DNA from 2 places in the Streptococcus sp. 1621 genome. Region 2 is predicted to be linked to the other one. Evidence: predicted binding sites of a transcription regulator. Region 2 holds the regulator's gene; the other holds the start of a gene.
The links. The regulator HrcA, encoded in region 2, represses chaperone genes, less so after heat shock. The targets are predictions, from matches to a motif close to TTAGCACTCNNNNNNNNNGAGTGCTAA.
Positions count from the first base shown of each region.

Region 1: the regulator HrcA is predicted to act here: its motif matches at 8,204-8,230, upstream of groES (co-chaperone GroES).

Region 1 is NZ_VMLJ01000010.1:13,670-27,557, forward strand. Features, by position in the region: gene HT697_RS02075 (SDR family NAD(P)-dependent oxidoreductase) at 1-321, shown strand, start outside; gene HT697_RS02080 (single-stranded DNA-binding protein) at 399-794, shown strand; gene HT697_RS02085 (substrate-binding domain-containing protein) at 882-1,847, shown strand; gene HT697_RS02090 (sensor histidine kinase) at 1,847-3,184, shown strand; gene HT697_RS02095 (response regulator transcription factor) at 3,159-3,842, shown strand; gene HT697_RS02100 (extracellular solute-binding protein) at 3,839-5,131, shown strand; gene HT697_RS02105 (PTS fructose transporter subunit IIA) at 5,292-5,729, shown strand; gene HT697_RS02110 (PTS sugar transporter subunit IIB) at 5,756-6,250, shown strand; gene HT697_RS02115 (PTS sugar transporter subunit IIC) at 6,274-7,116, shown strand; gene HT697_RS02120 (PTS system mannose/fructose/sorbose family transporter subunit IID) at 7,097-7,951, shown strand; gene groES (co-chaperone GroES) at 8,261-8,545, shown strand; gene groL (chaperonin GroEL) at 8,561-10,171, shown strand; gene HT697_RS02135 (epoxyqueuosine reductase QueH) at 10,309-11,076, shown strand; gene HT697_RS02140 (DUF402 domain-containing protein) at 11,146-11,679, opposite strand; gene recX (recombination regulator RecX) at 11,768-12,544, opposite strand; gene rlmD (23S rRNA (uracil(1939)-C(5))-methyltransferase RlmD) at 12,582-13,888, shown strand, end outside.
Region 2 is NZ_VMLJ01000012.1:34,359-51,762, forward strand. Features, by position in the region: gene HT697_RS02995 (Na/Pi cotransporter family protein) at 1-537, opposite strand, end outside; partial or broken gene HT697_RS03000 (bacterial Ig-like domain-containing protein) at 841-5,850, shown strand; gene HT697_RS03005 (YSIRK-type signal peptide-containing protein) at 5,920-7,527, shown strand; partial or broken gene HT697_RS03010 (transposase) at 7,582-8,100, opposite strand; partial or broken gene HT697_RS03015 (biotin--[acetyl-CoA-carboxylase] ligase) at 8,251-8,772, opposite strand; gene HT697_RS03020 (phosphoglycerate kinase) at 8,984-10,180, shown strand; gene HT697_RS03025 (aromatic acid exporter family protein) at 10,316-10,843, shown strand; gene glnR (transcriptional repressor GlnR) at 10,920-11,276, shown strand; gene glnA (type I glutamate--ammonia ligase) at 11,313-12,659, shown strand; gene HT697_RS03040 (PadR family transcriptional regulator) at 12,774-13,094, shown strand; gene HT697_RS10500 (DUF2812 domain-containing protein) at 13,094-13,669, shown strand; gene HT697_RS03050 (DUF2812 domain-containing protein) at 13,704-14,207, shown strand; gene hrcA (heat-inducible transcriptional repressor HrcA) at 14,368-15,402, shown strand; gene grpE (nucleotide exchange factor GrpE) at 15,429-15,953, shown strand; gene dnaK (molecular chaperone DnaK) at 16,438-17,404, shown strand, end outside.

The DNA.
Region 1 (13,888 bases), on a different contig from region 2:
TATGCTGGTGCAGCTGTTTACTCAGCCACCAAGGCAGCGGTTAAGACCTTTTCAGATGGGCTGCGAATTGATACCATCGCAACGGATATCAAGGTGACAACCATTCAGCCTGGAATTGTCGAAACAGATTTTTCTACAGTGCGTTTTCACGGTGATAAAGAGCGGGCTGCGTCCGTTTACCAAGGAATCGAAGCCTTGCAAGCTCAGGATATTGCAGACACAGTAGTCTATGTGACCAGTCAACCTCGTCGTGTGCAGATTACAGATATGACCATTATGGCAAATCAACAGGCGACAGGTTTTATGGTTCATAAAAAGTAAAAAAATTCCTCGAAAAGTTACAAATTTCTGTAACTTTTTTTGATTTCCTGCGAATAGATAAGTAGGAGGAAGAAAATATGTATAATAAAGTTATCATGATTGGACGTTTGACGTCTACACCAGAATTGCACAAAACCAGCAATGACAAGTCAGTAGCGCGAGCAACTATCGCTGTGAACCGTCGTTACAAAGACCAAAACGGTGAACGTGAAGCAGATTTTGTCAATATGGTCCTATGGGGCAGACTAGCAGAAAGCTTGGCCAGCTACGCAACTAAAGGTAGTCTCATTTCAGTGGATGGGGAATTGCGTACACGTCGTTTTGAGAAAAATGGTCAAATGAACTATGTGTCTGAAGTACTTGTCTCAGGATTCCAACTCTTGGAAAGTCGTGCCCAACGTGCCATGCGTGAAAATAATGCAGGCCAAGATTTGGCGGACTTGGTCTTGGAAGAGGAAGAATTACCATTTTAAACATTGAAAAGTCTGAGTTGCTCTCAGGCTTTTTTATACTGTCTAAATGTGTTACAATGAACTAGTTGAAACTTTTTGGAGGTTGGAATGAGTAGAGAATATACAAGAACAATCGTCAAAATTATATTTTGTACAGTAGTCGTATTTGTTTTTGCGATTTATACTCATGTGAGTCAGACAGATCCTATTCCGGGACAAATAAAAGTTGGAGCGACTTATATGACGATGAATAGTGAATTTTATAGACATTTACATAATGAGATTCAACGCTATTCTGATTCAGAAGGTCAGATATTGTATACTCGGGATGCAGAGATGAGTGAAGAAAAACAGAGTAAACAAATTGATGAGTTTATAGAGAAGCGAGTGAATGTTATTGTTATTAATCCGGTTAAGAGTGATAGCGAGCAAATTGTAGAAGCGTTAAGTAGGGCAAAGAATTTTGGAATTAGAGTTATAGCAGTAGATAGTCAGTTGAATAATATAAAAGTTGATACGAGCATAGTTTCTGATAATTACCATGCTGGGATATTAATTGCCAAGGATTTGATGAAACGTACCTCAAATGCTCATATTCTTTTGTTAACGCACAAAGATGCTTTATCAGCTAATCAGAGAATAACTGGTTTTTTGGATACAATAAAATCAGAAGAACATTATCAAATTATCTCAGAAAGAGAAACAGTTGGTCAAACAGAGTATGCTATGACTACTGTAGGTGATGCCTTATCTGAAGGTTTACAATTTGATGCTATAGTGGCTTTAAATGATAGAGCAGCTATAGGAGCTTTAGCAGCAATTAAAGAATTGAAAGTAACTTCAAAAAAACTTATTTACGGAATAGATGGTTCACCAGATATGAAGCATTTATTAGCTACAACAGATGAAGTTACGGGAACGGTTGCTCAATTTCCATCTCATATGGGTAGAAAAGTATCGGAAACAATAGATTTATTAGTAAAAAAAGAAGAAGTTGAAGAATTATATACTATACCTGTACAATTTGTTGATAAAAATAATATAATTCAGTTTGATATTAATGGGTGGCAGTAATGAAACAGGTAAAAGGTGTCCAGTATTCTATCATTTTGCTTTTATTAATTAATTTTCTAACCATTATATACAATGGAGCTTTGTATATACAGATTACAAACTATGTAATTTCAAAGGGACAGATGATACTCTTATTGGGAGAATTAAATAATATTTCAAAATCACCTGACCAGATTTTTTGGTATTCAATTATTTTTTTCGTCGGTATTATTTTTATATCTACCTATAAAATGTACTCAACTGAGAAAAAATGGCCAATTTTTTCAAAATGGAATTTGTTTGAAATAGTATTAATGATTGGTGTTATATGGTCACAAAATCTGTCATACAATGGAATAATATTATTAGTTTTTGCTGATATATTCTATAGTTCAAGAGAGTTTCAAGACTCTGATAGTAAACGTTCCTGGATTATTTTTATTTTCTTGAGTTTTTTAATATTACTTTTAACAGACTATGAAATCTTGTCACTATTTATAAAAGTTCCATCTCTTTCTACCTATATCCAATTTTACCCATCGTCCATACGAGGTGTAGTGTTATTTTTAGAAAATGCATTGACGTCATTAAACGTTATTATTTTCATCATCTCTTTATTGTCTTATATCCTATACGTGATTAAAGAACACCATAATATTGAGGAAGAACTTAAAATGTTATCTAGAGTCAACACTGAATTGAATCATTACATATCATTATCAGAGAAAATCGCTGAAGATCGAGAAAGGAAAAGAATTGCTCGGGAAATTCATGATACTCTAGGACATGCATTGACAGGGATTTCAGCAGGGATTGATGCTGTTTCTGTACTAATTGATGTTCATCCTATTCGTGCTAAAGAACAGTTGAAAAATGTTTCAAATGCAGTTAGAGAGGGGATAAAAGATGTTAGGGGATCATTACATAGACTAAGACCAGGAGCTTTGCAAAATAATGGTTTAAAAGATGCTCTAATATTAATGATTAGTGAGTATGAGTCTCTATCTAAACTCTCTGTCGATCTAAAATATGAATGGGGAAATATTGATTTAGATGTGATGCAGGAAGATACTATTTTTAGGATTATACAAGAATCTATGACAAATTCTGTTCGTCATGGACATGCTAGTAAAATGAGCATTCATTTTATGAGTGAGGATAACAACATAATAGTTTTGCAAGATAATGGAATAGGTTTTGACGACTTACAAATTGGGTATGGCTTGAAACAAATGAGAGAGCGAGTTTCTATTTTAGGTGGTTCTATTCATTTTGAAAATAGGGAAGGATTTTACACTAAAATAGTTTTTCCAAAAATAGGAGGTGAAGTATATGATAAAGGTAATGATTGCAGATGATCAGGCGTTAATTAGAGAGTCCTTGCAGATCATTTTATCAGTATATGCTGATATTGATGTTGTATCCGTCGTTGGTGATGGTATTGAAGCTATGGACAACATCATGACTGTAAAACCGGATATAATTTTAATGGATATTAGAATGCCCAGAATGGACGGAGTATTGGCTACAAAAGAAATCAAAAAACGTTTTCCAAATATAAAAATTATAATCTTAACAACATTTGATGACGACGAATTTATTTTTAGTGCTTTAAAATATGGTGCATCTGGCTATTTATTAAAAGGAGTTTCAACAGACGAGTTATACCAAGCCATTCAGACAGTGTATAAAGGTGGAGCTATGATTAATCCTAATATAGCTAGTAAGGTATTTCAATTGTTCTCGCAGATGGCACAGACCAATTTTTCTATTACTGTGAAGGAAGAGAATATTGAAAATATATCACTGACAGAATGGAAAATTATTCAGCAAGTGGCATTTGGAGAATCAAATAAGGAAATTGCCAGTAATCTTTTTTTATCCGAGGGAACAGTGCGCAATTACCTTTCTATCATTCTTTCAAAACTAAATTTGAGAGATAGGACACAGTTAGCCATATGGGCTGTACAAACAGGTGTGACACAAAAGAATTTTTCGAAGGAAATGGATAAATGAAAGTAAAGCAATTGTTTCTAGCGATACTGTTTGTGTTAAGTTGCTTGAGTTTATTTCTTATTTGGGAAAACAAGCAGATAAAGATTATTAGACTGGGTTTTTATTCTGATTCTAGTTGGGGAATTCCTACAGGAAATAACAGCTATGTACTAGATGAGGCTATTAAGAAATCTGAAGAGCTTCATCAAGGGGTTAAAATTGTATATGATTCAGGTATTCCTAAGGAGGAGTATTCTAATTGGATTTCAAGTCAAATTTTAAAAGGTTCTGAACCGGATGTATTTCTATTATCAAGCGACCAATTATCTTTATTTGCATCAAAAGGTATTTTAAAAAACCTAAATTCCTATCTGTCTCAAGAAGATGCCTCTAATTTCTATGATGTATCTTTGCAGGCAGCAAAATACGGAGATGATTTATACGGTCTTCCATATGAAAGCAATCCCATGTTGATGTGTGTAAATCAAGATTTACTTTTAAGAGAGGGCATTGAAATTCCTAAAGTAGGGTGGACACTGAAAGATCTATATGAGATTAGTAAAAAAATTACAAAAGATACCGATGGAGATGGAATCGTTGATCAATTTGGGATAACAGGATATAGTTGGAAAGAATCTCTAGCAGCCTTTGGAGTTACTATTTCTGAGAGTGGGATTCCTCGTATAGATTCGTCAGAAATGAAGGATGCTTTATCCTATATAAGGGGATTGAATCAATTAAACGGACGCTACAAAGTAACCTATAAAGATTTTGATGAAGGACATGTGGCCTTTTATCCAATGAGTTTGGCACAATATCGTACATATAAACCTTTTCCTTATCACGTGGCCAAATATACAAATTTTAACTGGACATGTATTTCATTGCCAACTACTAAGGAAGACATTCGTTCTACTGTAACAGATACTTCCTTATACGTGGTTTCTTCGCGTGCTCGCAATTCAAAACTTGCCGTATCGTTTATAGAATTTTTAACAAATAATCGTGAAATTCAACAAAATTTATTTAACAAGGGTCAAGGAAGCTCAGTGTTACCAGAGGTAGTAACTAGTTTGAAGAGTGAAGAGTTGATGAAGAAAGGAATGATTGGTCAAAATGCCTTAACGACTACTTCGCTGGATTATATAATGAAAAATTCAATTACAACTATTTCAAAAGGAATAGATTCAAAATCATTGGTTGGAATAGAAGAAAGATTAGAAGCATTATCTATGGATGAAAATAACACGGATATTGAAGGTAGTCTTATTAAGTTACAAAAAGAACTAGATATAGGAACCCTTAAATAGATATCAAGATTATTATTTCTTAAATAATACGAACATGGCAGATGTCTTTATTGACATTTGTCATTTTTTTATTGACATTTATCAATAAACTTTTGTGACATTTAACAATTATAAAGTGAAGATAAGGATGATAGAATGAAATCAATAAAAGGAGGGAAATATGAAGTATTTGATATTAGTCAGTCATGGAGGACTCGCAGAGGGATTGAAATCATCTCTTTCTATGTTTGCTTCGGATAAGGTAGATGATGTCATAGCGATTGGCTTAAAAGATGGAGAAAGTCTTGCAGTTTTTTCTGTAGAGGTCAAGAATGTTATTGCGTCTCTGGATGAAAATGATTCGGTTCTTGTTTTAGCAGATATTGTTGGGGGAAGTCCTTTAACAACTGTTGCAACAGTATTAGAAGAATTTGGAAAATTAGAGAATGCAACTATTTTGGGAGGCATGAACTTAACAATGGCACTTACAGCAGTGGTGATGAAAGATATTCTGACTGGAAGTGAACTTGTTTCTACGATATTAAACGAATCATCCTCAGCTCTACAGGAATTTGAAGTCGGATCGGATGATAATCTTAATGAAGAAGACGATATTTAGTTATATAAGGAAAGGGATAAAAAATTATGGTAGTAACATTTGTACGAATTGACGATAGAATGATTCATGGACAAACAGTCACTAGATGGGCAAAAGAACATCCATGTGATGGATTAATTGCAGTAAATGACGCTGCTGCATCTAATAAGGTTTTAATTCAGGCCTATAAAGGTGCGTCAGATAAAAAAACATTTGTTTGGACAAAGGAAGCGTTTAAAGAAAAATCATCTAAAGTAACAGAATCGGATAGTAGATATTTTTTGATTACTAAGAATCCAATTGATATGAAAGAAATTTTAGTAGACCAGGGCTTTATCCCAGGAGATGTTAAAGAGATTATTGTAGGACCTGCTAACGATAGACCAGGTGCTATCAAGTTGGGAAATAATCAATCAATTACTCAAGAGGAAGCAGTTGCACTAGAAGCAATTGAAAAAGCAGGATATAAAGTTAGATTCCAATTATTACCAGATGTATCTATTGGCTATTGGAGTGATTTTAAATCAAAATTTGGATTTTAATAATGAAATAAGGAGACAAAATGATGGAAATTTCTTGGATTCAAGCAGCTCTTTTAGGATTGTTTGCAAGTTTAGCATCGATGCCAGGTATGGGGGGATCCAGTATTGGTAACTATACTTTGGGGCGTCCATTAGTTGGTGGTTTAATTGTAGGTTTAATATTAGGAGATATAACAACAGGGGTAATCGTTGGTGTGGCTTTACAGGTATTATATATTGCCTTAGTGACACCTGGTGGAACTGTATCTGCCGATGTACGGGCAATTTCTTATATCGGAATTCCGTTATCTATCCTATTTGTTCATGCAAATAATATTTCAGGTGAAGTGGCGATTGCAGCAGCAGCAGCGCCAATTGGAGCCGCGGTTGGAACAATTGGAACTGTTTTATTCTATGGTACAGCTACTATGAACTTGCTTTGGCAACACATTGGATGGAAAGCTGTAGAGAAAGGTGATTTTAAGAAGTTATATGCTGTTGATTGGGTATATCCTTGGATTTCACATTTTATCTTTTCTTTCTTACCAACAATGATTATTACAAAATTTGGACCAGATATGGTTGATCTTATGAAAGTATATCTTCCGATGGATGGTTTTGTAATGAAGTCTCTATTTACTGTAGGAGCACTCCTTCCATGTGTGGGTATTGCAATACTTTTGAAACAAATTGTTACAAAAACAACAGACTTTATTCCTTTCTTTGTCGGGTTCACGTTAGCAAAATCTTTAGGCTTGAACTTAGTAGCAAGTGGTGTTGTGTCATTAATTTTTGCAGTAATTTATTATGAATTAGAAGTTATTAAATCTGCCCGTACGACAGCAGTTGTCAGTGATATGGGACTTGATGAAGAGGAGGATATTTAGAATGAGTCGAAAAAAAATATCAAGAAAAACATTGACAAAATCATTTCACCACTGGTTCTATGGACATCTGACATGTTTTTCTCAAGAACATATGCAAACTTTTGGATATTTAACTTCTATGCTTCCAATTGTAGAAGAAATGTATGATACTAAGGAAGAACAAAAAGAAGCTATGCAAACATACACAGCATTCTTTAATACTGAGCCACAGTTGGGTTCTCTAGTAGTTGGGATAACAGCTGGTTTGGAAGAAGCGCGTGCAAATGGAGATGCCGTAGATAGTGAAACCATCAATGGAATGCGAGCTGGTCTAATGGGGCCTATTGCAGGTATTGGAGATTCACTTATTGTAGGAACATTAATTCCTGTTCTTTTGGGGATAGCTCTAGGTCTTTCTAAAGGAGGAAATATTTCTGGTGCAATATTCTATATTATTGCATGGAATCTATTAGTCTATCTTGGAATGCGTTTTGCTTATTTTAAAGGATATGAACTTGGAGATAAAGCAGTAGAATTTTTAGTAGGTCCTAAAGGTCAGGCGCTAAGAAAATCAATTAGTGTTGTTGGTGGTATGGTCATAGGAGCTGTTGCAGCAACTTGGGTATCTGTCACTACGGCGCTAGAGCTGAAAAATGGAGATGGAGAAACATTTTTAAACTTACAAGAAAAGATTGATGGTGTTTATCCAGGTCTTTTAACAGCAGGTTTTATTGTTCTATGTTGGTGGCTAATGGCTAAAAAGAAAGTTTCTCCAAATTGGGTAATGCTACTATTGGTAGTTATTGCACTTGTAGGAGTCGCTTTAGGATTTTTCAATCCAGGCTTGAAATATTAATAGTATGTAAAAAAGCAACGGTTTGTAATCGTTGTTTTTTATATATGCGTAATATAAGGATTTAGAGTTTCGGTATTTTTTGTAAAAGAATTAACGAAAATACTAATTCCATAAATCCAGTTCATTAAAATTCTATAAAATTCTATATTATTAAAGTGCAAAATTAGGATAAAGAAATTTATCTATTCATCCTCAGAAAGTCAGACTTTTTTCTTGACTATTTCTGACCAAGTGATACAATAGAACTATGAATTAGCACTCAAGTGTAAAGAGTGCTAATACTATCTATCTCATTATGGAGGAAAACAGATGTTGAAACCATTAGGAGACCGTGTGGTCTTGAAAATCGAAGAAAAAGAACAAACTGTTGGAGGCTTTGTCCTTGCAGGCTCAGCCCAAGAAAAAACAAAAACAGCCCAAGTTGTAGCTACTGGACAAGGTGTTCGTACTTTGAACGGTGACTTGGTAGCTCCAAGCGTTAAGCCTGGAGACCGTGTCTTAGTTGAAGCCCACGCAGGTCTTGATGTCAAAGATGGCGATGAAAAGTACATCATCGTAGGCGAAGCTAACATCTTGGCAATCATTGAAGAATAGAAGGAGAAAGTAAGTATGTCAAAAGAAATTAAATTTTCATCAGATGCTCGTTCAGCTATGGTTCGTGGTGTCGATATCCTTGCAGACACTGTTAAAGTAACCTTGGGACCAAAAGGTCGAAACGTTGTGTTGGAAAAATCATTTGGCTCACCCTTGATTACCAATGACGGTGTGACCATTGCTAAAGAAATCGAGTTGGAAGACCATTTTGAAAATATGGGTGCCAAATTGGTATCAGAAGTAGCTTCAAAAACCAATGATATTGCAGGTGATGGGACTACAACTGCAACTGTTTTGACCCAAGCAATCGTTCGTGAAGGAATCAAAAACGTCACAGCAGGTGCCAATCCAATCGGTATTCGTCGTGGGATTGAAACAGCAGTTGCCGCAACAGTAGAAGCCTTGAAAAACAACGCCATCCCAGTTGCCAACAAAGAAGCCATCGCTCAGGTTGCCGCCGTCTCTTCTCGTTCCGAAAAAGTAGGTGAATACATCTCTGAGGCCATGGAAAAAGTTGGCAAAGATGGAGTCATCACTATCGAAGAGTCACGTGGTATGGAAACAGAACTTGAAGTTGTAGAAGGTATGCAGTTTGACCGTGGTTATCTTTCACAGTATATGGTGACAGATAGCGAAAAAATGGTGGCTGATCTTGAAAATCCATACATCTTGATTACAGACAAGAAGATTTCAAATATCCAAGAGATCTTGCCACTTCTAGAAAGCATTCTCCAAAGCAACCGTCCACTCTTGATTGTTGCGGATGATGTGGATGGTGAAGCTCTTCCAACCCTTGTTTTGAACAAGATTCGTGGAACCTTCAATGTAGTAGCAGTTAAGGCACCTGGTTTTGGTGACCGTCGCAAAGCCATGCTTGAAGACATTGCCATCTTAACAGGCGGAACAGTTATCACAGAAGACCTTGGTCTTGAGTTGAAAGATGCGACAATTGAAGCTCTTGGTCAAGCAGCGAGAGTAACTGTGGACAAAGATAGCACTGTTATCGTAGAAGGGGCTGGAAATCCTGAAGCGATTTCTCACCGTGTTGCAGTTATCAAGTCTCAAATTGAAACCACAACTTCTGAATTTGACCGTGAAAAATTGCAAGAACGCTTGGCAAAATTGTCAGGTGGTGTAGCAGTCATCAAGGTCGGAGCTGCAACTGAAACTGAGTTGAAAGAAATGAAACTCCGTATTGAAGATGCCCTCAACGCTACTCGTGCAGCTGTTGAAGAAGGTATCGTTGCAGGTGGTGGAACAGCCCTTGCCAATGTCATCCCAGCCGTGGCTGATTTGGAATTGACAGGAGACGAATCAACAGGTCGCAATATTGTTCTCCGTGCCTTGGAAGAACCTGTTCGTCAAATTGCCCACAATGCAGGATTTGAAGGATCTATCGTTATCGATCGTTTGAAAAATGCCGAGCTTGGTACAGGCTTCAACGCAGCAACTGGCGAGTGGGTCAACATGATTGATCAAGGGATTATCGATCCAGTTAAAGTGAGTCGTTCAGCTCTTCAAAACGCAGCATCTGTAGCTAGCTTGATTTTGACAACAGAAGCAGTCGTAGCCAATAAGCCAGAACCAGTAGCTCCAGCTCCAGCAATGGATCCAAGCATGATGTAAGCTTTCTATAGAAAACAACTTATAAAAAACACAAAAGGAGGGAATGACTAACCCTCCTTTTTATGATATTCACTTCTAAATTGATTTGAGCTCTCCTAACTTATATGATAAAATAAGACTAGAAAAAGGAGAAGAACATGATCGATGTAGAAGAAATTCTGAGCAAGATGAACCCCAATCAGAAGATTAATTATGACCGTGTCATGCAGAAGATGGTACAAGTATGGGAGAAAAATGAGCAACGGCCAACCATTCTCATGCATGTTTGCTGTGCCCCTTGCAGTACCTATACTCTAGAATATTTGACTAAGTATGCAGACGTGACCATCTATTTTGCCAATTCTAATATCCATCCCAAGGCAGAATACCATAAGCGTGCTTATGTGACTAAAAAGTTTGTCAGTGATTTCAATGAGCGAACAGGAAATACGGTCCAGTACCTAGAAGCTCCCTACGAACCAAATGAATACCGAAAATTGGTTAGAGGATTGGAGGAAGAGCCTGAAGGAGGCGATCGTTGCAAGGTTTGCTTTGACTACCGACTGGATAAGACAGCGCAAGTGGCTATGGACTTGGGTTTTGACTACTTTGGCTCAGCCTTGACCATTAGTCCTCATAAGAATTCTCAAACTATCAACAGCATAGGAATCGATGTGCAAAAGATTTATACCACTCACTATCTTCCCAGTGATTTCAAGAAAAATCAAGGCTACAAACGTTCAGTAGAGATGTGTGAGGAGTATGATATCTATCGTCAATGTTATTGTGGATGTGTCTATGCAGCACAAGCCCAGAATATTGACCTGGTTCAGGTTAAGAAGGATGCCACGGCTTTTTTGCTGGATAAGGATGTTGAAAAAGACTATTCCCACATCAAATTTACTGTTACTAAATTAGATATATAGAGACCAACCCAGCTGAAAAGCTGGGTTTTTCAAATAAAAAACCGGGGTCTTAACCCCAGTTTGACAACTTTACCGATTCTTTAGTTCTACATAGCGCTTGTACCAAATGTTTACATAGGCTTCTGAGAAAGGACCACGTCCATTGTTAATCCAATCAACAAGAATTTTGACATGTTCTTTTAAAATATAGTCCAAGTCATCAGAATAATTCATTTTGCGTTTGTGACGCTCATACTCCTCAACGTCCAAAAGACGTTTTTCCCCATCTGTAAAAATTTTAACATCCAAATCGTAATCAATATACTTCAGTGCTTCTTCATCCAGATAGTAGGGGCTAGCCATATTGCAATAGTAAGAAGTTCCATTATCACGAATCATGGCAATGATATTAAACCAATATTTCTTGTGAAAGTAAACAATAGCCGGTTCTCGAGTGACCCAACGACGACCATCACTTTCGGTAACAAGTGTATGATCGTTGACACCAATAATGGCGTTTTCTGTTGTTTTTAGTACCATGGTGTCCCGCCAAGTTCGGTGGAGACTCCCATCATGCTTATAACTTTGAATTGTAATAAAGTCGCCTTCTTTTGGAAGCTTCATAACTAACCAACTTTCTACAATTTATAAGTTTATCATTTACTATTGTACCATAAAATTATCTAAAATCTGTGAATTTCACTTGGAAATATTAAAGATATTCTCTAAGAGCGCTTGCTATATCCGAAAAATCATAGCCCTTTCGTGCTAAAACTTGAGTTAAACGCTGTTTCAGTTCGTATCCTTCATACTTTCTGGCATACTTAGCATATTGCTTATCAAGTTCCTTGAAGATGAGTTCTTGAGTCGTTTCTTGGTCAACTTGGATATCTAAGTCGTCAAAGGCAATTTTAGCATCAGAATAAGAGAAGCCCTTGTTAGTCAAGTTCTGGATTATCTTATCTTGCAAGGCACGAGCTGGAAGTTTTCCCTCATATTTTTTCAATAGTTTATTGGCTACACGTTGAGCAACTTCCGAAAAATCAAATTCTTTCAAGTTCTGTTCTATAGTAGATTTTGAAATCCCCTTTTGTGCTAGTTTCTGAGTCAGTACATAAGGCCCCTTGTCTCCTGAAAGTTGATTGGCATTGATGATAGCATAAGCGTACTGGCTATCATTAATCCACTTATCTTCTTTAAGATTAACAATGACTTGCGCAACTATGCTTTCATCAATATCGTATTTTTTCAGATATTCTCTGACCTCTTTTTCGGTACGTGCTTTAAAGGATAGGTGGTAGAGGGCCAGATTCTTACCGTAAGAAAATTTGGCAAAGTCCTGAATCTCTTTCAATTCCTCTTCGCTTATAACCTTATCTCTCGATAACATAAAACGAACAATTGTGTCTTCAGTGATATAGCATTTGTCGCCATTATCAAGTTCCATCAGATAGAGTCTTTTTTTCTTTTCAAGTTTTGTGATTTTCATAGTTCTATTATAACTCAAAATGTGATAAGATAGGGGTATGAATCTGAAAGTGAAACAAAAAATACCATTAAAAATCAAGCGCATGGGAATTAATGGTGAGGGAATCGGCTTTTATCAAAAAACATTAGTCTTTGTACCTGGAGCTTTAAAAGGAGAAGATATCTATTGTCAGATTACTTCTATTAAACGTAACTTTGTTGAGGCAAAATTACTGAAGGTCAACAAGAAGTCTAAATTTCGAGTTGTGCCAGCTTGTACTATTTACAATGAATGCGGAGGCTGCCAAATTATGCATCTGCATTATGATAAGCAGCTGGAGTTCAAGACGGACTTACTTCACCAAGCGCTGAAAAAATTTGCCCCTGCAGGATATGAAAATTATGAAATCCGTCCAACTATTGGAATGCAGGAACCAAAGTACTACCGTGCTAAGTTACAATTTCAGACTCGAAAATTTAAGAATCAGGTCAAGGCGGGCTTATATGCACAAAACTCTCACTATTTAGTAGAGTTGAAAGACTGCCTGGTACAAGACAAGGAAACCCAAGTGATTGCTAATCGTCTAGCGGAATTACTTACTTATCACCAGATTCCAATCACGGATGAGAGAAAAGTTCTAGGTGTTAGAACTATAATGGTTCGACGAGCAAGAAAGACTGGACAGGTTCAGATTATTATTGTTACAAATCGTCAGCTTAATTTAACCCAACTAGTAAAAGACTTAGTTAAAGATTTTCCAGAAGTTGTGACAGTAGCTGTGAATACAAATACAGCTAAAACCAGTGAGATTTATGGTGAAAAGACAGAGATTATCTGGGGACAAGAGAGTATTCAAGAAGGTGTTCTCGATTATGAATTTTCACTATCCCCTCGAGCTTTCTATCAACTAAATCCTGAACAAACAGAAGTTCTTTATAACGAGGCGGTAAAAGCCTTGGATGTTAATAAAGAAGATCATTTGATTGATGCTTATTGTGGAGTTGGAACAATTGGATTTGCCTTTGCAAAGAAAGTTAAAACACTCAGAGGTATGGATATTATTCCAGAAGCTATTGAAGATGCCAAGCGAAATGCTAAAAGAATGGGATTTGACAATACTCATTATGAAGCTGGAACAGCAGAAGAGATTATTCCTCGTTGGTACAAGGAAGGATACCGAGCAGATGCACTGATTGTGGATCCACCGCGTACAGGTCTGGATGATAAGTTGTTAGACACTATTCTTACCTATGTGCCAGAAAAAATGGTTTATATTTCATGTAATGTTTCAACTTTGGCAAGGGATTTGGTAAGATTAGTAGAAGTCTACGATATCCATTATATCCAGTCGGTCGATATGTTCCC
Region 2 (17,404 bases):
ACCCAAAACAGGATTCTTACTTAGCTCAATCATATAGTCTTTAAAGACCTGTAAATCTTTGAGTGGAGCCATTGCGCCACTCATGAGATTGAGGGCAAAAAAGATACCACCGACACCAAAGAGGATGCGTCCGATATTATTGACTGTCCGATTTTTTGTAAAGAAGAGGCAGACAGCACCGATAAAGAGCATAGGCAGGGCATAGTCACCTAGTTTAAACCCAATAAGAAAGGATGTGACTGTTGTCCCAATATTAGCCCCCATGACAATCCCGATAGCCTGACGTAAGGTTAGGAGACCGGCACTGACCAGACCGACTGTGATAACTGTTACACCAGAACTAGACTGAATTAGAGCAGTCATCCCAATACCAACCAGAACTCCAAAGAAAGGATTACTAGTATACTTGTCAATGTAAAAACGAAGGCGATCTCCAGCAGCTTGCTGCAAACCGTCTCCCATGGTCTTGATACTATATAAGAATAGTCCCAGACCACCTAAAAAGTGAAATAAAATTTCCTGCCAATTAATGGACATTTCTTTTTCCTCCGAAAAATAATAACGGAATTTCTCCTATTCTATTTTAAAGGATAAAAGTAAATCTAACAAGTGTTAAGCTAAGATTTTAGAAAGAAAATTCGTGAGAAAAGGCCTTAATTATATTAATTTTACCAATTTCTAACCTAGATATAGATATTTCCTTTTATATATTGACATTTAAAAGAAATATTTTAAAATTAGGGAGAAATTATCTTAATCCCTGTGATTGGGATAAAAATTTTACGAAGAAAGTTAAGCGCTTTCTTTAAAATAATAAAATCAATCTTTTAGGAGGAGAAAATGAAGAATTCATTTTTTGAAAGACGTTGTCGGTACAGTATTCGTAAGTTATCAGTAGGAGCCTGCTCGCTGATGATTGGGGCTGTTTTATTTGCTGGTCCAGCCTTGGCAGAAGAAACTGCAGTTCCTGAAAATAGCGGAGTCAATACAGAGCTTGTTTCAGGGGAGAGTGAGCATTCGGCCAATGAAGTTGATCAGCAGAATGAAGGAGAACATGCTAGAGAAAATAAGCCAGAAAAGGCAGAAGGAGTAGCGACAGCATCTGACACTGCTTCGCCAGCAAGCAATGAAGCTGCAACTACTGAAACTGCAGAGGCAGTAAGCGTAGCTAAATCAGAGGAAAAACCAAGTGAGGTGGCTGCAGAAACACCATCTGCAGAAGCAAAACCAAAGTCTGACAAGGAAACGGAAGCAAAGCCTGAAGCAACTAGCCAAGGAGATGAGTCTAAGCCAGCAGCAGAAGCTAATAAGACTGAAAAAGAAGTCCAGCCAGATGTCCCTAAAAATACGGACAAAACATTAAAACCAAAGGAAATCAAATTTAATTCTTGGGAAGAATTGTTAAAATGGGAACCAGGTGCTCGTGAAGATGATGCTATTAACCGCGGGTCTGTCGCCCTCGCTTCACGTCGGACAGGTCATTTGGTTAATGAAAAAGCTAGCAAGGAAGCAAAAGTTCAAGCCCTATCAAACACCAATTCTAAAGCAAAAGACCATGCTTCTGTTGGTGGAGAAGAGTTCAAGGCCTATGCTTTTGACTATTGGCAATATCTAGATTCAATGGTCTTCTGGGAAGGTCTCGTACCAACGCCTGACGTTATTGATGCAGGTCACCGTAACGGGGTTCCTGTATATGGTACACTCTTCTTCAACTGGTCTAATAGTATTGCAGATCAAGAAAAATTCGCTGAAGCTTTGAAGCAAGACTCAGATGGTAGCTTCCCAATTGCCCGTAAATTGGTGGATATGGCCAAGTATTATGGCTATGATGGCTATTTCATCAACCAAGAAACAACTGGGGATTTGGTTGAACCTCTTGGAGAAAAGATGCGCCAGTTTATGCTCTATACCAAGGAGTATGCTGCTAAGGTAAACCATCCAATCAAGTATTCTTGGTACGATGCTATGACCTATAACTATGGACGTTACCACCAAGATGGTTTGGGAGAATACAACTACCAATTCATGCAACCTGAGGGAGATAAGGTTCCAGCAGATAACTTCTTTGCTAACTTTAACTGGGATAAGGCTAAAAATGATTACACTATTGCAACTGCCAACTGGATTGGTCGTAATCCTTATGATGTATTTGCAGGTTTGGAATTGCAACAGGGTGGTTCCTACAAGACCAAGGTTAAGTGGAATGACATTTTAGATGAAAATGGGAAATTACGCCTTTCTCTTGGTTTGTTCGCCCCAGATACCATTACAAGTTTAGGAAAAACTGGTGAAGATTATCATAAGAATGAAGATATCTTCTTTACAGGTTACCAAGGTGATCCTACTGGCCAAAAACCAGGTGATAAAGATTGGTATGGGATTGCTAACCTAGTTGCGGACCGTACGCCAGCAGTAGGTAATACTTTTACTACTTCTTTTAATACAGGTCATGGTAGAAAATGGTTCGTAGATGGTAAGGTTTCTAAGGATTCTGAGTGGAATTACCGTTCAGTTTCAGGTGTTCTTCCAACATGGCGCTGGTGGCAAAAATCAACTGGCGATAAGTTGAAAGCAAGCTATGATTTTGAAGATGCTTATAATGGTGGAACTTCTCTCAAATTTGCAGGGGATCTTTCAGGTGCGACCAAGCAAGATGTGAATTTGTACTCTACTCGCTTGAAGGTGACAGATACCACCAAATTGCATGTTGCCCACAAAGGAGGCAAAGGGACCAAGGTTTATGTAGAATTTGCAACCAAGAAAGATTATACCTACGGTGATGAAGCTGCCCGTAAAGAATTGACAGTTTCAGATAACTGGACTACCGATGATTTTGATTTGAGTGCCTTGGCAGGTAAAACAATTTACGGTATTAAACTCTATTTTGAAAATGATAAAGACTTAAAAGGTTATCAATTTAACTTGGGGCAATTGACCATCAGCAATAATCAAGATGCTCCTCAGGCACCAACCACAGTAGCTGTAGCCAAACAAGTCCTAAAAAATGCCCAAGAAGCAGAAGCAGTCGTGCAATTTAAAGGCAACAAGGATGCAGATTTCTATGAAGTTTACGAAAAAGATGGAGACAGCTGGAAATTACTAACTGGCTCATCTTCTACAACTATTTATCTACCAAAAGTTAGCCGTTCAGCAAGTGCTCAAGGTACAACTCAAGAACTGAAAGTTGTAGCAGTCGGTAAAAATGGAGTTCGTTCAGAAGCTGCAACCACAACCTTTGATTGAGGCATGACTGTAAAAGATACCAGCCTACCAAAACCATTAGCTGAAAATATCGTACCAGGTGCAACAGTTATTGATAGTACCTTCCCTAAAACAGAAGGTGGGGAAGGCATAGAAGGCATGTTGAATGGTACCATTACCAGTCTGTCAGACAAGTGGTCTTCTGGACAATTAAGTGGTAGTGTGGATATTCGTTTGACCCAGCCACGTACAGTTGTTAGATGGGTGATGGACCATGCTGGAGCTGGTGGAGAATCTGTAAACGACGGTTTGATGAACACCAAAGATTTTGACCTCTATTATAAAGATGCGGATGGTCAATGGAAGTTGGCTAAGGAAGTCCGTGGCAATAAAGCCCATGTTACAGATATTACCCTTGATAAACCAATCACAGCTCAAGATTGGCGCTTGAATGTTGTCACTTCTGACAATGGAACTCCATGGAAGGCTATTCGTATCTATAACTGGAAAATGTATGAAAAGCTTGATACAGAAAGTGTCAATATTCCGATGGCCAAGACTGCAGCTCGTACTTTAGGCAATAACAAGGTACAAGTTGGCTTTGCAGATGTACCAGCTGGAGCTACCATTACCGTTTATGATAATCCAAATTCTCAAACTCCGCTTGCAACCTTGAAGAGCGAAGTTGGAGGAGACCTAGCAAGTGCACCATTGGATTTGACAAATCAATCTGGTCTTCTTTACTATCGTACCCAGTTGCCAGGCAAGGAAATTAGTAATGTCCTAGCAGTTTCTGTTCCAAAAGATGACAGAAGAATCAAGTCAGTCAGCCTAGAAACAGAACCTAAGAAAACAAGCTACGCCGAAGGGGAGGATTTGGACCTTAGAGGTGGTGTTCTTCGAGTTCAGTATGAAGGAGGAGCTGAGGACGAGCTCATTCGCCTAACTCACGCAGGTGTATCAGTATCAGGCTTTGATACGCATCATAAGGGAGAACAAAATCTTACTTTACAATATTTGGGACAACCAGTAAATGCGAAGTTGTCAGTGACTGTCACTAGCCAAGATGAAGCAAGTCCGAAAACTATTTTGGGAATTGAAGTGAGTCAGGAACCGAAAAAAGATTACCTAGTTGGTGATAGCTTAGACTTGTCTGAAGGACGCTTTGCAGTGGCTTATAGCAATGACACCATGGAAGAACATTCCTTTACTGATGAGGGAGTTGAAATTACTGGTTACCATGCTCAAAAGACTGGTCGTCAAACCTTGACTCTTCGTTACCAAGGTCATAAAGTCAACTTTGATGTTTTGGTATCTCCAAAAGCAGCATTGAACGATGAGTACCTTAAACAAAAATTAGCAGAAGTTGAAGCGGCTAAGAACAAGGTGGTCTATAACTTTGCTTTACCAGAAGTAAAAGAAGCCTTCTTGAAAGCAATTGAAGCGGCTGAACAAGTGTTGAAAGACCATGAAACTAGCACCCAAGATCAGGTTAATGACCGACTTAATAAATTGACAGAAGCTCATAAAGCTCTGAATGGTCAAGAGAAATTTACGGAAGAAAAGACAGAACTCGATCGCTTAACAGGTGAGGCTCAAGAACTCTTAACTTCAAAACCAAACCATCCTTCAGGTTCCGCCCTAGCTCCTCTTCTTGAGAAAAACAAGGCCTTGGTTGAAAAAGTAGATTTGAGTCCAGAAGAGCTTGCAACAGCGAAACAGAGTTTGAAAGATCTGGTTGCCTTATTGAAAGAAGACAAACCAGCAGTCTTTTCTGATAGTAAAACAGATGTTGAAGTACACTTCTCAAATAAAGAAAAGACTGTCATCAAGGGCTTGAAAGTAGAGCGTGTTCAAGCAAGTGATGAAGAGAAGAAATACTTTGCTGGAGAAGATGCTCATGTCTTTGAAATAGAAGGTCTAGATGAAAAAGGTCAAGACGTTGATCTCTCTTACGCTTCTATTGTGAAAATTCCAATTGAAAAAGATAAGAAAGTGAAGAAAGTCTTCTTCTTACCTGAAGGCAAAGAAGCAGTAGAATTGGCTTTTGAACAAACGGATAGTCATGTCATCTTTACAGCACCACACTTTACTCATTATGCCTTTGTTTATGAATCTGCTGAAAAACCACGAGTAGAATCTAATGGTGCAAATGACCTTGTTACTATCTCAACTAAACCAGAACAACAAAACACAGTCCTTTCAAAACCTACTAATCAACCTCCTTCTGATAAACAAAAGGCTCCTAAATTGGAAGTTCAAGAGGAAAAGGTTGCTTTTGACCGTCAAGAGCATGAAAATGCTGATATGCTAGTTGGGGAACAACGAGTCATCATACAGGGACGAGATGGTCTGTTGAGACATGTCTTTGAAGTTGATGGGAACGGTCAGCGTCGCCTTCGTTCAACAGAAGTCATCCAAGAAGCGATTCCAGAAATTGTTGAAATTGGAACAAAAGTAAAAATAGAACCAGCAGTAGTAGCTACACAGGAAAAATCAGCTCAAAATACAGCAGTTAAATCAGAAGAAGCAAGCAAACAATTGCCAAATACAGGGACAGTTGCTACAAATGAAGTCTTAATAGCAGGATTGGCCAGCCTTGGCTTTGCTAGTTTAGCCTTGACATTGAAACAGAAAAAAAGAAGATGAAGATTAAATAAAAGATTTTTTTTTTGGTATAATAACTTTAAAATTATTTTTTTGAAAGGTTTTGTATTTATGAAAAATAAGATGTTTAGTGGGTATACTTTGCGCAAAAAATATGCTTTAAGAAAATTGACAGTTGGACTTTTTAGTGTAGCTGTTGGTTTGTTGAGTATTGGTCTTGTCGATGGTGTCAATTTTATTATGAATGACGATTATGGGACTGTTTATGCGGCTGAAAATTTTCATAGTATTGAAGTTGTCAATTATTATGATTATGATACTATTTATGAAGGTGATTCAAATTTGACAAAAGGTGACCATGAAGATGGTAGACAAGGTGAGAGTGGTAAACAAATCTTTGATATCGAACATGGTCTTAGTTCATCACCAATCTATAGTTTAGGTGATAATCTTAACGAAATCGTCTATCGACCTTATGAAGTGATCAAAGATAATAGGTCTAAACTTAAAGAACATTATGGTGATGGGAGTACGGGAGGGTGGGACTCTAATTATCCAGCCACTTATGATGAAATCCTAGCTGAGACTCGCACCCATAAGAAAATCTTGATTGACGATAATATTGAAGAGCCTATTTATAAGGATGACGGGACTGTTATTTTACCTCGAACTATCATTTCCAAAGTTGGTGTTAATTATCGAGGTTCTTCGTCTGAATATCTTTTTACTGAATCTGTCGAAAAAGAAGCTATTTCAAAAATCATTAAAGTTGGTAATGTGGAGAGGGTTCCTATTTCCAAAATAGCTGTAGAGACCGAATATGTTGCTAATAACACTTTGAATTACGGTGTTAGAAATATTAAATCTAATGGTAAAGAAGGTTTGCGTGAAAATGTAACGACTTATGAAGTCAATAAGTTCACTGGTGATTTGAGTAATCCAACTACTGTTGAAAATTATGTTCCGATGGAGAAGAAGGTTGTTGAAGTTGGGACTAAAGGTGATGTGGTTTTTACTAAAGTCGGAAACGATGTTGTGAAACGCACTACATCTTATACGGTAACCCCTGAGAACGGTGATGTTACACCGAATGTTAATGACGAAATCGTTAAACCAGGTGAAGTGAAAGACAAGGTTGAATACCTTAAAGTCGGAAACGATGTTGTGAAACGCACTACATCTTATACGGTGACCCCTGAGAATGGTGATGTCACACCGAATGTTAATGACGAAATCGTTAAACCAGGTGAAGTGAAAGACAAGGTTGAATACCTTAAAGTCGGAAACGATGTTGTGAAACGCACTACATCTTATACGGTGACCCCTGAGAACGGTGATGTCACACCGAATGTTAATGACGAAATCGTTAAACCAGGTGAAGTGAAAGACAAGGTTGAATACCTTAAAGTCGGAAACGATGTTGTGAAACGCACTACATCTTATACGGTAACCCCTGAGAACGGTGATGTCACACCAAGTACTTCAGAATATAAAAATTCGTCTAAATTGACTAATACAAATAACACAAATAAACCAAACGACGTTAATGTTGAAGGTGAGATTCAGACAGGTGATAATTCTCGAACTAACTTGACTGGCAAAAAAGTTTTACCAAACACAGGTGGATCTGACTCAGTTGCTATGAATTTGTTAGGTGCGTTAACACTCACTTCTGTTCTTGGTTTGGCTGCGACTAAACGCAAAACGGAAGATAATTAATCTTTAAAGAGATACCTTTGGGCTCTTTGTCAACTGTAGTGGGTTGAAGAAAAGCTATGATCGAGAAAGGACAAATTTCGTCCTTTCTTTTTTGATGTTCAGAGCGATAAAAATCCGTTTTTTGAAGTTTTCAAAGTTCCGAAAACCAAAGGCATTGCGCTTGATAAGTTTGATAAGATTATTGGTTGCTTCCAGTTTGGCGTTTGAATAGGAGAATTGAAGAGCGTTGACGATTTTCTCTTTGTTCTTTAGAAAGGTTTTAAAGACAGTCTGAAAAAGAGGATGGACCTTCTTTAGATTGTCTTCAATGAGACCGAAAAATTTGTCAGCTTCCTTATTCTGAAAGTGAAAAAGCAAGAGCTGATAGAGCTGATAGTGGTGTTTCAAGTCTTCTGAATAGCTCAAAAGCTTGTCTAGGATTTCTTTATTGGTTAAGTGCATACGAAAAGTAGGGCGATAAAAACGCTTATCACTGAGTTTACGACTATCCTGTTGAATGAGCTTCCAGTAGCGCTTGATAGCCTTGTATTCATGGGATTTTCGCTCAAATTGATTCATGTTTTGTATAAATCTTATGGGACTTTTTTCTACAACAAAATAGGCTCCATAATATCCATAGGGGATTTACCCACTACAAATATTATATAGCTGAAAAGCTAAGCTCTAGAAAGGACAAATTTCTTTCTTTTTATATAGTTTATTTTTTGTTATATAACTTTACTATTATTTCCAAGTTTTTAGTGAAATTTCTCCGCTATTTAGCCAGATTTCTTTTCCGTTATCACATTGAACTAAAAGTTTACCACTTTCAGAGATATCTTTAGCAAGTCTCTTGTAGTCTTTTTGCCCTAGTGTGAAAGTGACTTCTTTTCCAAGAACGAATGACTGTTTTTTGTATAGGTATAATAGCTCTTCTGCTGGTGTTTCGAAGAAAGCACGCCATATTTCGATAATTAATTCATTTCTTGTTATAGGTGCTGGTACTTTAAATAAACTATCAGCTTTTTCTTTTAATTCCTGAGGGAAGTCTTTAATAGTGAAATTGATACCTACTCCAATAATGATATCTGTGACTAAGCCAGTTTCTACAGAGGTCATTGCTTCAGTAAGGATTCCTCCAATTTTATGATTTTTGAGGTAGATATCGTTGACCCATTTTATGTCGACATCTATTAAAGTTAGGTTCTTAATAGCTTTGTAGATAGCTCCAGCTACAAGTAGTGTGTAGGATGCTATTTTGTCATAGTGGACCTCATTTCTAACTCAAACGTCTCATACTTAATTCCACCATAAAAATCCGTTTTAGACTAATTTCCACTTTGGTCATCCAAGTGGAAGTTACTTTGAGAAGTTACCATGGAGATTAAATATCGAAAAATATTGTGAAATCTTTCCTTATATTCCCAAAGTGTGATATAATAGTTTCGAATAAAATAAATAAAGGGGTTTTTGTAACATGGCAAAACTTACTGTTAAAGACGTTGACTTGAAAGGTAAAAAAGTCCTCGTTCGTGTTGACTTCAACGTACCATTGAAAGATGGCGTAATCACTAACGACAACCGTATCACAGCAGCTCTTCCAACTATTAAGTACATCATCGAACAAGGTGGACGTGCAATTCTTTTCTCTCACCTTGGACGTGTGAAAGAAGAAGCTGATAAAGCTGGTAAATCACTTGCTCCTGTAGCAGCTGACTTAGCAGCAAAACTTGGTCAAGATGTTGTGTTCCCAGGTGTCACTCGTGGTGCTGAATTGGAAGCAGCTATCAACGCTCTTGAAGATGGACAAGTTCTTTTGGTTGAAAACACTCGTTACGAAGATGTTGACGGCAAAAAAGAATCTAAAAACGATCCTGAACTTGGTAAATACTGGGCATCACTTGGAGATGGTATCTTCGTAAACGATGCATTCGGTACAGCTCACCGTGCACACGCATCTAACGTTGGTATCTCAGCAAACGTTGAAAAAGCAGTTGCTGGTTTCCTTCTTGAAAACGAAATTGCCTACATCCAAGAAGCAGTTGAAACTCCAGAACGTCCATTCGTGGCTATCCTTGGTGGTTCAAAAGTTTCAGACAAGATTGGTGTTATCGAAAACTTGCTTGAAAAAGCTGATAAAGTCCTTATCGGTGGTGGTATGACTTACACATTCTACAAAGCACAAGGTATCGAAATCGGTAACTCACTTGTAGAAGAAGATAAATTGGATGTTGCGAAAGCTCTTCTTGAAAAAGCAAACGGTAAATTGATCTTGCCAGTTGACTCAAAAGAAGCAAATGCATTTGCTGACTACACTGAAGTTCGTGATACTGAAGGTGAAGCAGTTTCTGAAGGCTTCCTTGGTCTTGACATCGGTCCAAAATCTATCGCTAAATTTGACGAGGCTTTGACTGGTGCTAAAACAGTTGTATGGAACGGACCAATGGGTGTGTTTGAAAACCCTGACTTCCAAGCGGGTACAATCGGTGTGATGGATGCTATCGTGAAACAACCAGGTGTTAAATCAATCATCGGTGGTGGTGACTCAGCTGCTGCAGCGATTAACCTTGGCCGTGCAGACAAGTTCTCATGGATTAGTACGGGCGGAGGTGCTTCAATGGAACTTCTCGAAGGTAAAGTATTGCCAGGTTTGGCTGCACTTACAGAAAAATAAGATTAACTAAATGAATCAAATAAGAGAGGGATGAAAGTTCCTCTTTTCTTTTGCTTAAAATAAAAACGCTTCCTCTCAACTATTGCTCATAAAATCAGCCAATTTATGATAAAATGGAAATAGAAAGTTGAGATTATGAGTTATTTTAAAAAATATAAATTCGATAAATCCCAGTTCAAACTTGGTATGCGAACCTTTAAAACAGGTATTGCTGTTTTTCTAGTTCTCTTGATTTTTGGCTTTTTTGGTTGGAAAGGTCTTCAAATCGGTGCTTTGACAGCCGTTTTTAGCTTGAGGGAGAGTTTTGATAAGAGTGTTCATTTTGGGACTTCGCGTATTTTAGGAAATAGTATCGGTGGCCTCTATGCCTTGGTTTTCTTCCTAATAAATAGTTTTTTCCACGAAGCCTTTTGGGTGACCTTGGTAGTTGTTCCAATCTGCACCATGTTAACCATTATGACAAATGTAGCCATGAATAACAAAGCAGGGGTTATTGGTGGTGTAGCGGCTATGTTAATCATTACCCTATCGATCCCGAGCGGAGAGACAATTTTGTACGTATTTGCGCGTGTATCAGAAACTTTCATGGGAGTTTTTGTCGCAATTCTCGTAAATTACGATATTGATCGTATTCGGCTCTTTTTAGAGAAAAAAGAAAAATAATGTTACATTTTATAACATTATCAATTGACGTTTGTCTTTTTTTAGACTATAATAGACAGAAAGAAGGAAATTGTAAATGAAGGAAAAAGAATTTCGCCGAAATATGGCTGTTTTTCCTATCGGCAGTGTTATGAAGTTGACCGATCTATCGGCGCGTCAGATTCGTTATTATGAAGATCAAGAGTTGATTAAGCCTGATCGAAACGAAGGGAACCGTCGCATGTATTCCTTGAATGACATGGATCGTCTACTTGAAATCAAAGATTATATCTCTGAAGGTTATAATATCGCTGCCATTAAGAAAAAATATGCTGAACGTGAAGCGAAATCCAAGAAAGCGGTGAGTCAGACTGAGGTGCGTCGTGCACTTCACAATGAACTCCTCCAACAGGGTCGCTTTGCTTCACTACAGTCACCTTTTGGTCGCGGTTAGGCAACCGCAAGTAGTCATACATTAAGGAGAAAACTCATGCCAATCACAGCTGCAGATATTCGTCGTGAAGTCAAGGAAAAAAATGTTACCTTTATCCGTCTCATGTTCTCAGATATTTTGGGAACCATGAAAAACGTCGAAATTCCTGCTACAGATGAACAATTAGATAAGGTCTTGTCAAATAAGGCTATGTTTGATGGATCTTCTATTGAAGGGTTTGTACGTATCAATGAGTCAGATATGTACTTGTACCCAGACTTGGATACATGGACAGTCTTCCCTTGGGGAGATGAAAATGGAAGTGTTGCAGGTTTGATCTGTGATGTCTATACAACAGAAGGTGAACCATTTGCGGGGGACCCTCGTGGTAATTTGAAACGAGCTCTTCGTCACATGGAAGAAGTAGGATTCAAATCTTTCAACCTTGGTCCAGAGCCAGAATTCTTCCTATTTAAGTTGGATGAAAATGGAGATCCAACACTTGAAGTGAATGACAAGGGTGGCTACTTTGATTTGGCGCCTACTGACCTTGCGGACAATACACGTCGTGAGATTGTAAATGTCTTGACCAAAATGGGATTTGAAGTAGAAGCCAGTCACCACGAGGTTGCTGTTGGACAGCATGAGATTGACTTTAAGTATGATGAAGTCCTCCGTGCTTGTGATAAGATTCAAATCTTTAAGCTCGTTGTTAAAACCATTGCTCGCAAACACGGACTTTACGCAACCTTTATGGCAAAACCAAAATTTGGTATTGCCGGATCAGGTATGCACTGTAATATGTCCTTGTTTGATGCAGAAGGAAACAATGCCTTCTTTGATCCAAATGATCCAAAAGGAATGCAGTTGTCAGAAACGGCCTACCATTTCCTTGGTGGTTTGATCAAACATGCCTACAACTATACTGCCATCATGAACCCAACGGTTAACTCATACAAACGTTTGGTTCCAGGTTATGAAGCGCCGGTTTACATTGCTTGGGCTGGTCGTAACCGTTCGCCACTTGTGCGCGTGCCTGCTTCACGTGGTATGGGAACTCGTCTTGAGTTGCGTTCAGTGGATCCGATGGCAAACCCATATATCGCGATGGCTGTGCTGTTGGAAGTTGGTTTGCATGGTATTGAAAATAAAATTGAAGCACCAGCTCCTATCGAAGAAAATATCTACATCATGACAGCAGAAGAGCGTAAGGAAGCTGGTATTACAGACCTTCCATCAACTCTTCACAACGCTTTGAAAGCTCTGACTGAAGATGAAGTTGTCAGAGCAGCTCTTGGAGAACATATCTATACTAGTTTCCTTGAAGCTAAACGAATTGAATGGGCAAGTTATGCAACCTTCGTTTCACAATGGGAAATTGATAACTATTTAGATCTTTACTAATATAGAAGAAAGATTGCCTGAGGGCGGTCTTTTTTTCTTGTATTTTATATCGAGGTGTGATATATTTTATATAACGAAGTGCGATATATCGAATTTAATAGGAGGTGAATGCAAATGGAATTAACGGATAAGATTCGTCGAGTTTATCTTCCGATGACGGAAACGGGTTTTTATATCTTGTTCTGTCTGCAAAAGGAAGGTCATGGTTATAGTATTACGCAAAAGGTCAAGGAGATGACAGATTCTCAAGTTTCGATTAGTCCTGGGACTATGTATGGAACCTTGTCAAAAATGGAAAAGGATGGTTTGATTTCCTTTGTCCGCGAAGAGGAAAAGCGTAAAATCTATCAGATTACAGACTTGGGACGCAAAGTCTTAGAGATTGAATTGAAACGTATTGAACGACTCTACAGAAATAGTCGGGAGGAAAGATGATGGAAAAGAAAGTTGTTTATCGAATTTTTACAATTGCGGATTATGAGAGGGAGGCTTTATATCTTAGAAAAATGCATGCTAAGGGCTGGAAACTTAGAAAAGTAAGTTATTCTATCTTATTGTTTGCAGTTAAGTATACCTTTGAAAAATGTCAGCCTGAGCAAGTATCTTATCAGTTGGACTTTTATCCCATGAAAAAATCAGATAGAGCCTCCTATTTACAATTATTTAAAGACTGTGGCTGGGAGCATATTACAGACTTTAATGGGTTTTCCTACTTTAGAAAGCTTCATTCTGAAATTGAATCGAATGCAGAATTTGAAATCTATAATGACGCTGCTGGGAAGTTAGCTATGGTCAAACGGATTTTAACGAGGCGGATGCTTCCTATTTTGCTTCTCTTTTTAGCTCTACTACCGGTTTTCTCAAAGTTTGTCAGTGGAGGTAGTTCTTTCAGTTGGGTAGTGTTTTTGATTTTCATAATAGATTGGGTTTTATTGATAGTTTTTGCGATTCAGATTTCTTATATTTTTTGGAGCTTGTTTCAAAAATGGAAAGAATTATCTGACAAATAAAACCATGTATGTTTTCTGATTTGGAGGTAAGGTAATGAATAGCAAAGTACAATTTCGGTTTTTCACCATTGTTGATTTGGACAAGGAAGAAGAATATTTACATGAGATGCATTTGAAAGGTTGGAGGTATAGAACGAGTCGTTTTGGTTTGTTCTATTTTGACCAATGTCAACCAGACGATGTCATCTACTGTATCTATGATTCTAGATTTCTTAAAAAATATAAGCATGAACTGCAAGATTTTAGAAATAGCGGTTGGGAATTGATAGAAGCAGGTTCTTGTTCGGTTCTTCGTAAATCATCTTTTGATTTACTTCCGGAGGATATGAGCAAGGGTCTTAGATGGGAAGTTATGCGATCTAGACTTCGTTCCTGTACAGCTACTTTCTTAGGCGGTCTTGTTGTTTGTATGAGTTTGTTTCGAGAAGAACTGTCGCAACCTTTCTCTGTCATTTTTGTTCTATATGCCTTTATGATTTCTTATCTAATCTATGGTTATTTCAGACTAAAAAGGAAATATCAAGTAGATGGAAGGTGAGTTTCTCGGTCTTCAGACCGATTTTTAGCACTCTTGGCAAAAGAGTGCTAATTTTTTGAGTTTTTATCTTGACATTCTCTTTTAAGGGTGTATAATAGAATCATGAGTTAGCACTTGAGTATGTTGAGTGCTAATCGATCAGACAGAGAGGAGTGATGAGGTGGTTACAGAGCGTCAGCAGGATATTTTAAATCTGATTATTGACATCTTTACCAAAACGCACGAACCTGTCGGATCCAAAGCCTTGCAAGAGTCTATTAACTCTAGCAGTGCAACCATTCGTAATGACATGGCGGCTTTAGAAAAGCAAGGTTTGCTTGAGAAGGCTCATACTTCAAGCGGTCGCATGCCAAGTGTTGCTGGTTTTCAGTACTATGTGAAACACTCACTGGATTTTGACCGACTGGCTGAAAATGAGGTTTACGAGATTGTCAAAGCCTTTGATCAGGAATTCTTCAAATTGGAGGATATTCTGCAAGAGGCTGCTAATCTACTGACAGACTTGAGTGGCTGTACGGTAGTAGCACTGGATGTTGAGCCCAGCAAGCAACGGTTGACAGCCTTTGATATCGTTGTTTTGGGGCAACATACAGCCTTGGCAGTATTCACCCTAGACGAGTCGCGAACGGTTACCAGTCAGTTTCTGATTCCAAGGAACTTTTTGCAGGAGGACTTGCTGAAGCTGAAGAGCATCATTCAGGAACGTTTCCTCGGCCACACCGTTTTAGATATTCACTACAAGATTCGGACGGAGATTCCGCAGATTATCCAGCGTTACTTTACAACAACGGACAATGTTATCGATCTCTTTGAACACATTTTTAAGGAAATGTTCAACGAAAACATTGTAGTGGCGGGCAAGGTAAATCTCTTGAATTTTGCTAATCTGGCAGCTTATCAGTTCTTTGATCAACCGCAAAAGGTGGCTCTGGAGATTCGTGAGGGGATGCATGAGGATCAGATGCAAAATGTCCGAGTTGCGGACAGTCAAGAGTCCTGTCTAGCTGACCTAGCGGTGATTAGTAGCAAGTTCCTCATTCCTTATCGCGGAGTTGGAATTCTAGCCATTATCGGTCCGGTTAATCTGGATTACCAACAGCTAATCAACCAAGTCAATGTGGTCAATCGTGTTTTGACCATGAAGTTGACAGATTTTTACCGCTACCTCAGCAGTAATCATTACGAAGTACATTAAGATTGAAATCATTAAAGGAGGCGAAAATGGCCCAAGATATAAAAAATGAAGAAGTAGAAGAAGTTCAAGAAGAGGAAGTTGTGGAAACGGTAGAAGAAACAACTCCTGAGAAGTCTGAATTGGACTTGGCAAATGAACGTGCAGATGAATTTGAAAACAAATACCTTCGCGCTCATGCAGAAATGCAAAACATTCAACGCCGTGCCAATGAAGAGCGTCAAAACTTGCAACGTTATCGTAGCCAGGATTTGGCAAAAGCGATTCTCCCTTCTTTGGACAACCTTGAGCGTGCACTCGCAGTTGAAGGTTTGACAGATGATGTGAAGAAGGGCTTGGAAATGGTGCAAGAAAGTTTGATTCATGCTTTGAAAGAAGAAGGAATCGAAGAAATCGCAGCTGACGGTGAATTTGACCATAACTACCATATGGCCATCCAAACTCTTCCAGCAGACGATGAACACCCAGCAGATACCATCGCCCAAGTCTTCCAAAAAGGCTACAAACTCCATGACCGCATCCTACGCCCAGCCATGGTAGTGGTGTATAACTAAGATACAAAGCCCGTAAAAAGCTCACAGTAAAAATAGGAGATTGACGAAGTGTTCGATGAACACAAGAAAATCTATCTTTTTTACTCAGAGCTTAGGGCGTGTTCGATTAGGCAATTCTGACGGTAGCTGAAGCAACTTGTCAGAAAACGGCAATCGCTATGGCGTTTGCCTAGCCTCCTTACTAACTCGTCGTCGAAATAAAATCGATTTCGACTCCTCGTGTCGCAATTTACATAATAGAAAACTTGTCCGAAACGACACTAAACTATGAAAGAAAGATAAGAGGCAAGCCGGAGGCTTGCAAGGAAGATATTTCCCACCGTGGTGAAAGTTTCAGTAGCAAAAGCTACTGAAACAGGGGATTTTTGAGACAATAGGCTCAAAAATAAGTGATGAAATCCCGAAGGGAGTTGCTCACGTCCCCACCACTTAAGGGAAATATCAAAAAATCAAAATTCGAATTAAAATTTAAGGAGAAAAACACATGTCTAAAATTATCGGTATTGACTTAGGTACAACAAACTCAGCAGTTGCAGTTCTTGAAGGAACTGAAAGCAAAATCATCGCAAACCCAGAAGGAAACCGCACAACTCCATCTGTAGTCTCATTCAAAAACGGCGAAATCATCGTTGGTGACGCTGCGAAACGTCAAGCAGTCACAAACCCAGATACAGTTATCTCTATTAAATCTAAAATGGGAACTTCTGAAAAAGTTTCTGCTAACGGAAAAGAATACACTCCACAAGAAATCTCAGCTATGATTCTTCAATATTTGAAAGGCTACGCTGAAGACTACCTTGGTGAAAAAGTAACCAAGGCAGTTATCACAGTTCCAGCTTACTTCAACGATGCTCAACGTCAAGCAACAAAAGACGCTGGTAAAATCGCTGGTCTTGAAGTAGAACGTATCGTCAACGAACCAACTGCAGCAGCTCTTGCTTACGGTTTGGATAAGACTGACAAAGAAGAAAAAATCTTGGTATTTGACCTTGGTGGTGGTACATTCGACGTCTCTATCCTTGAATTGGGTGACGGTGTCTTCGACGTATTGTCAACTGCAGGGGACAACAAACTTGGTGGTGATGACTTTGACCAAAAAATCATCGATCACTTGGTAGCAGAATTCAAGAAAGAAAACGGTATTGACTTGTCTACTGACAAGATGGCGATGCAACGTTTGAAAGATGCGGCTGAAAAAGCGAAGAAAGATCTTTCTGGTGTAACTTCAACACAAATCAGCTTGCCATTCATCACTGCAGGTGAGGCTGGACCTCTTCACTTGGAAATGACTTTGACTCGTGCGAAATTTGACGATTTGACTCGTGACCTTGTTGAACGTACAAAAGTTCCAGTTCGTCAAGCCCTTTCAGATGCAGGTTTGAGCTTGTCAGAAATCGACGAAGTTATCCTTGTTGGTGGTTCAACTCGTATCCCAGCCGTTGTCGAAGCTG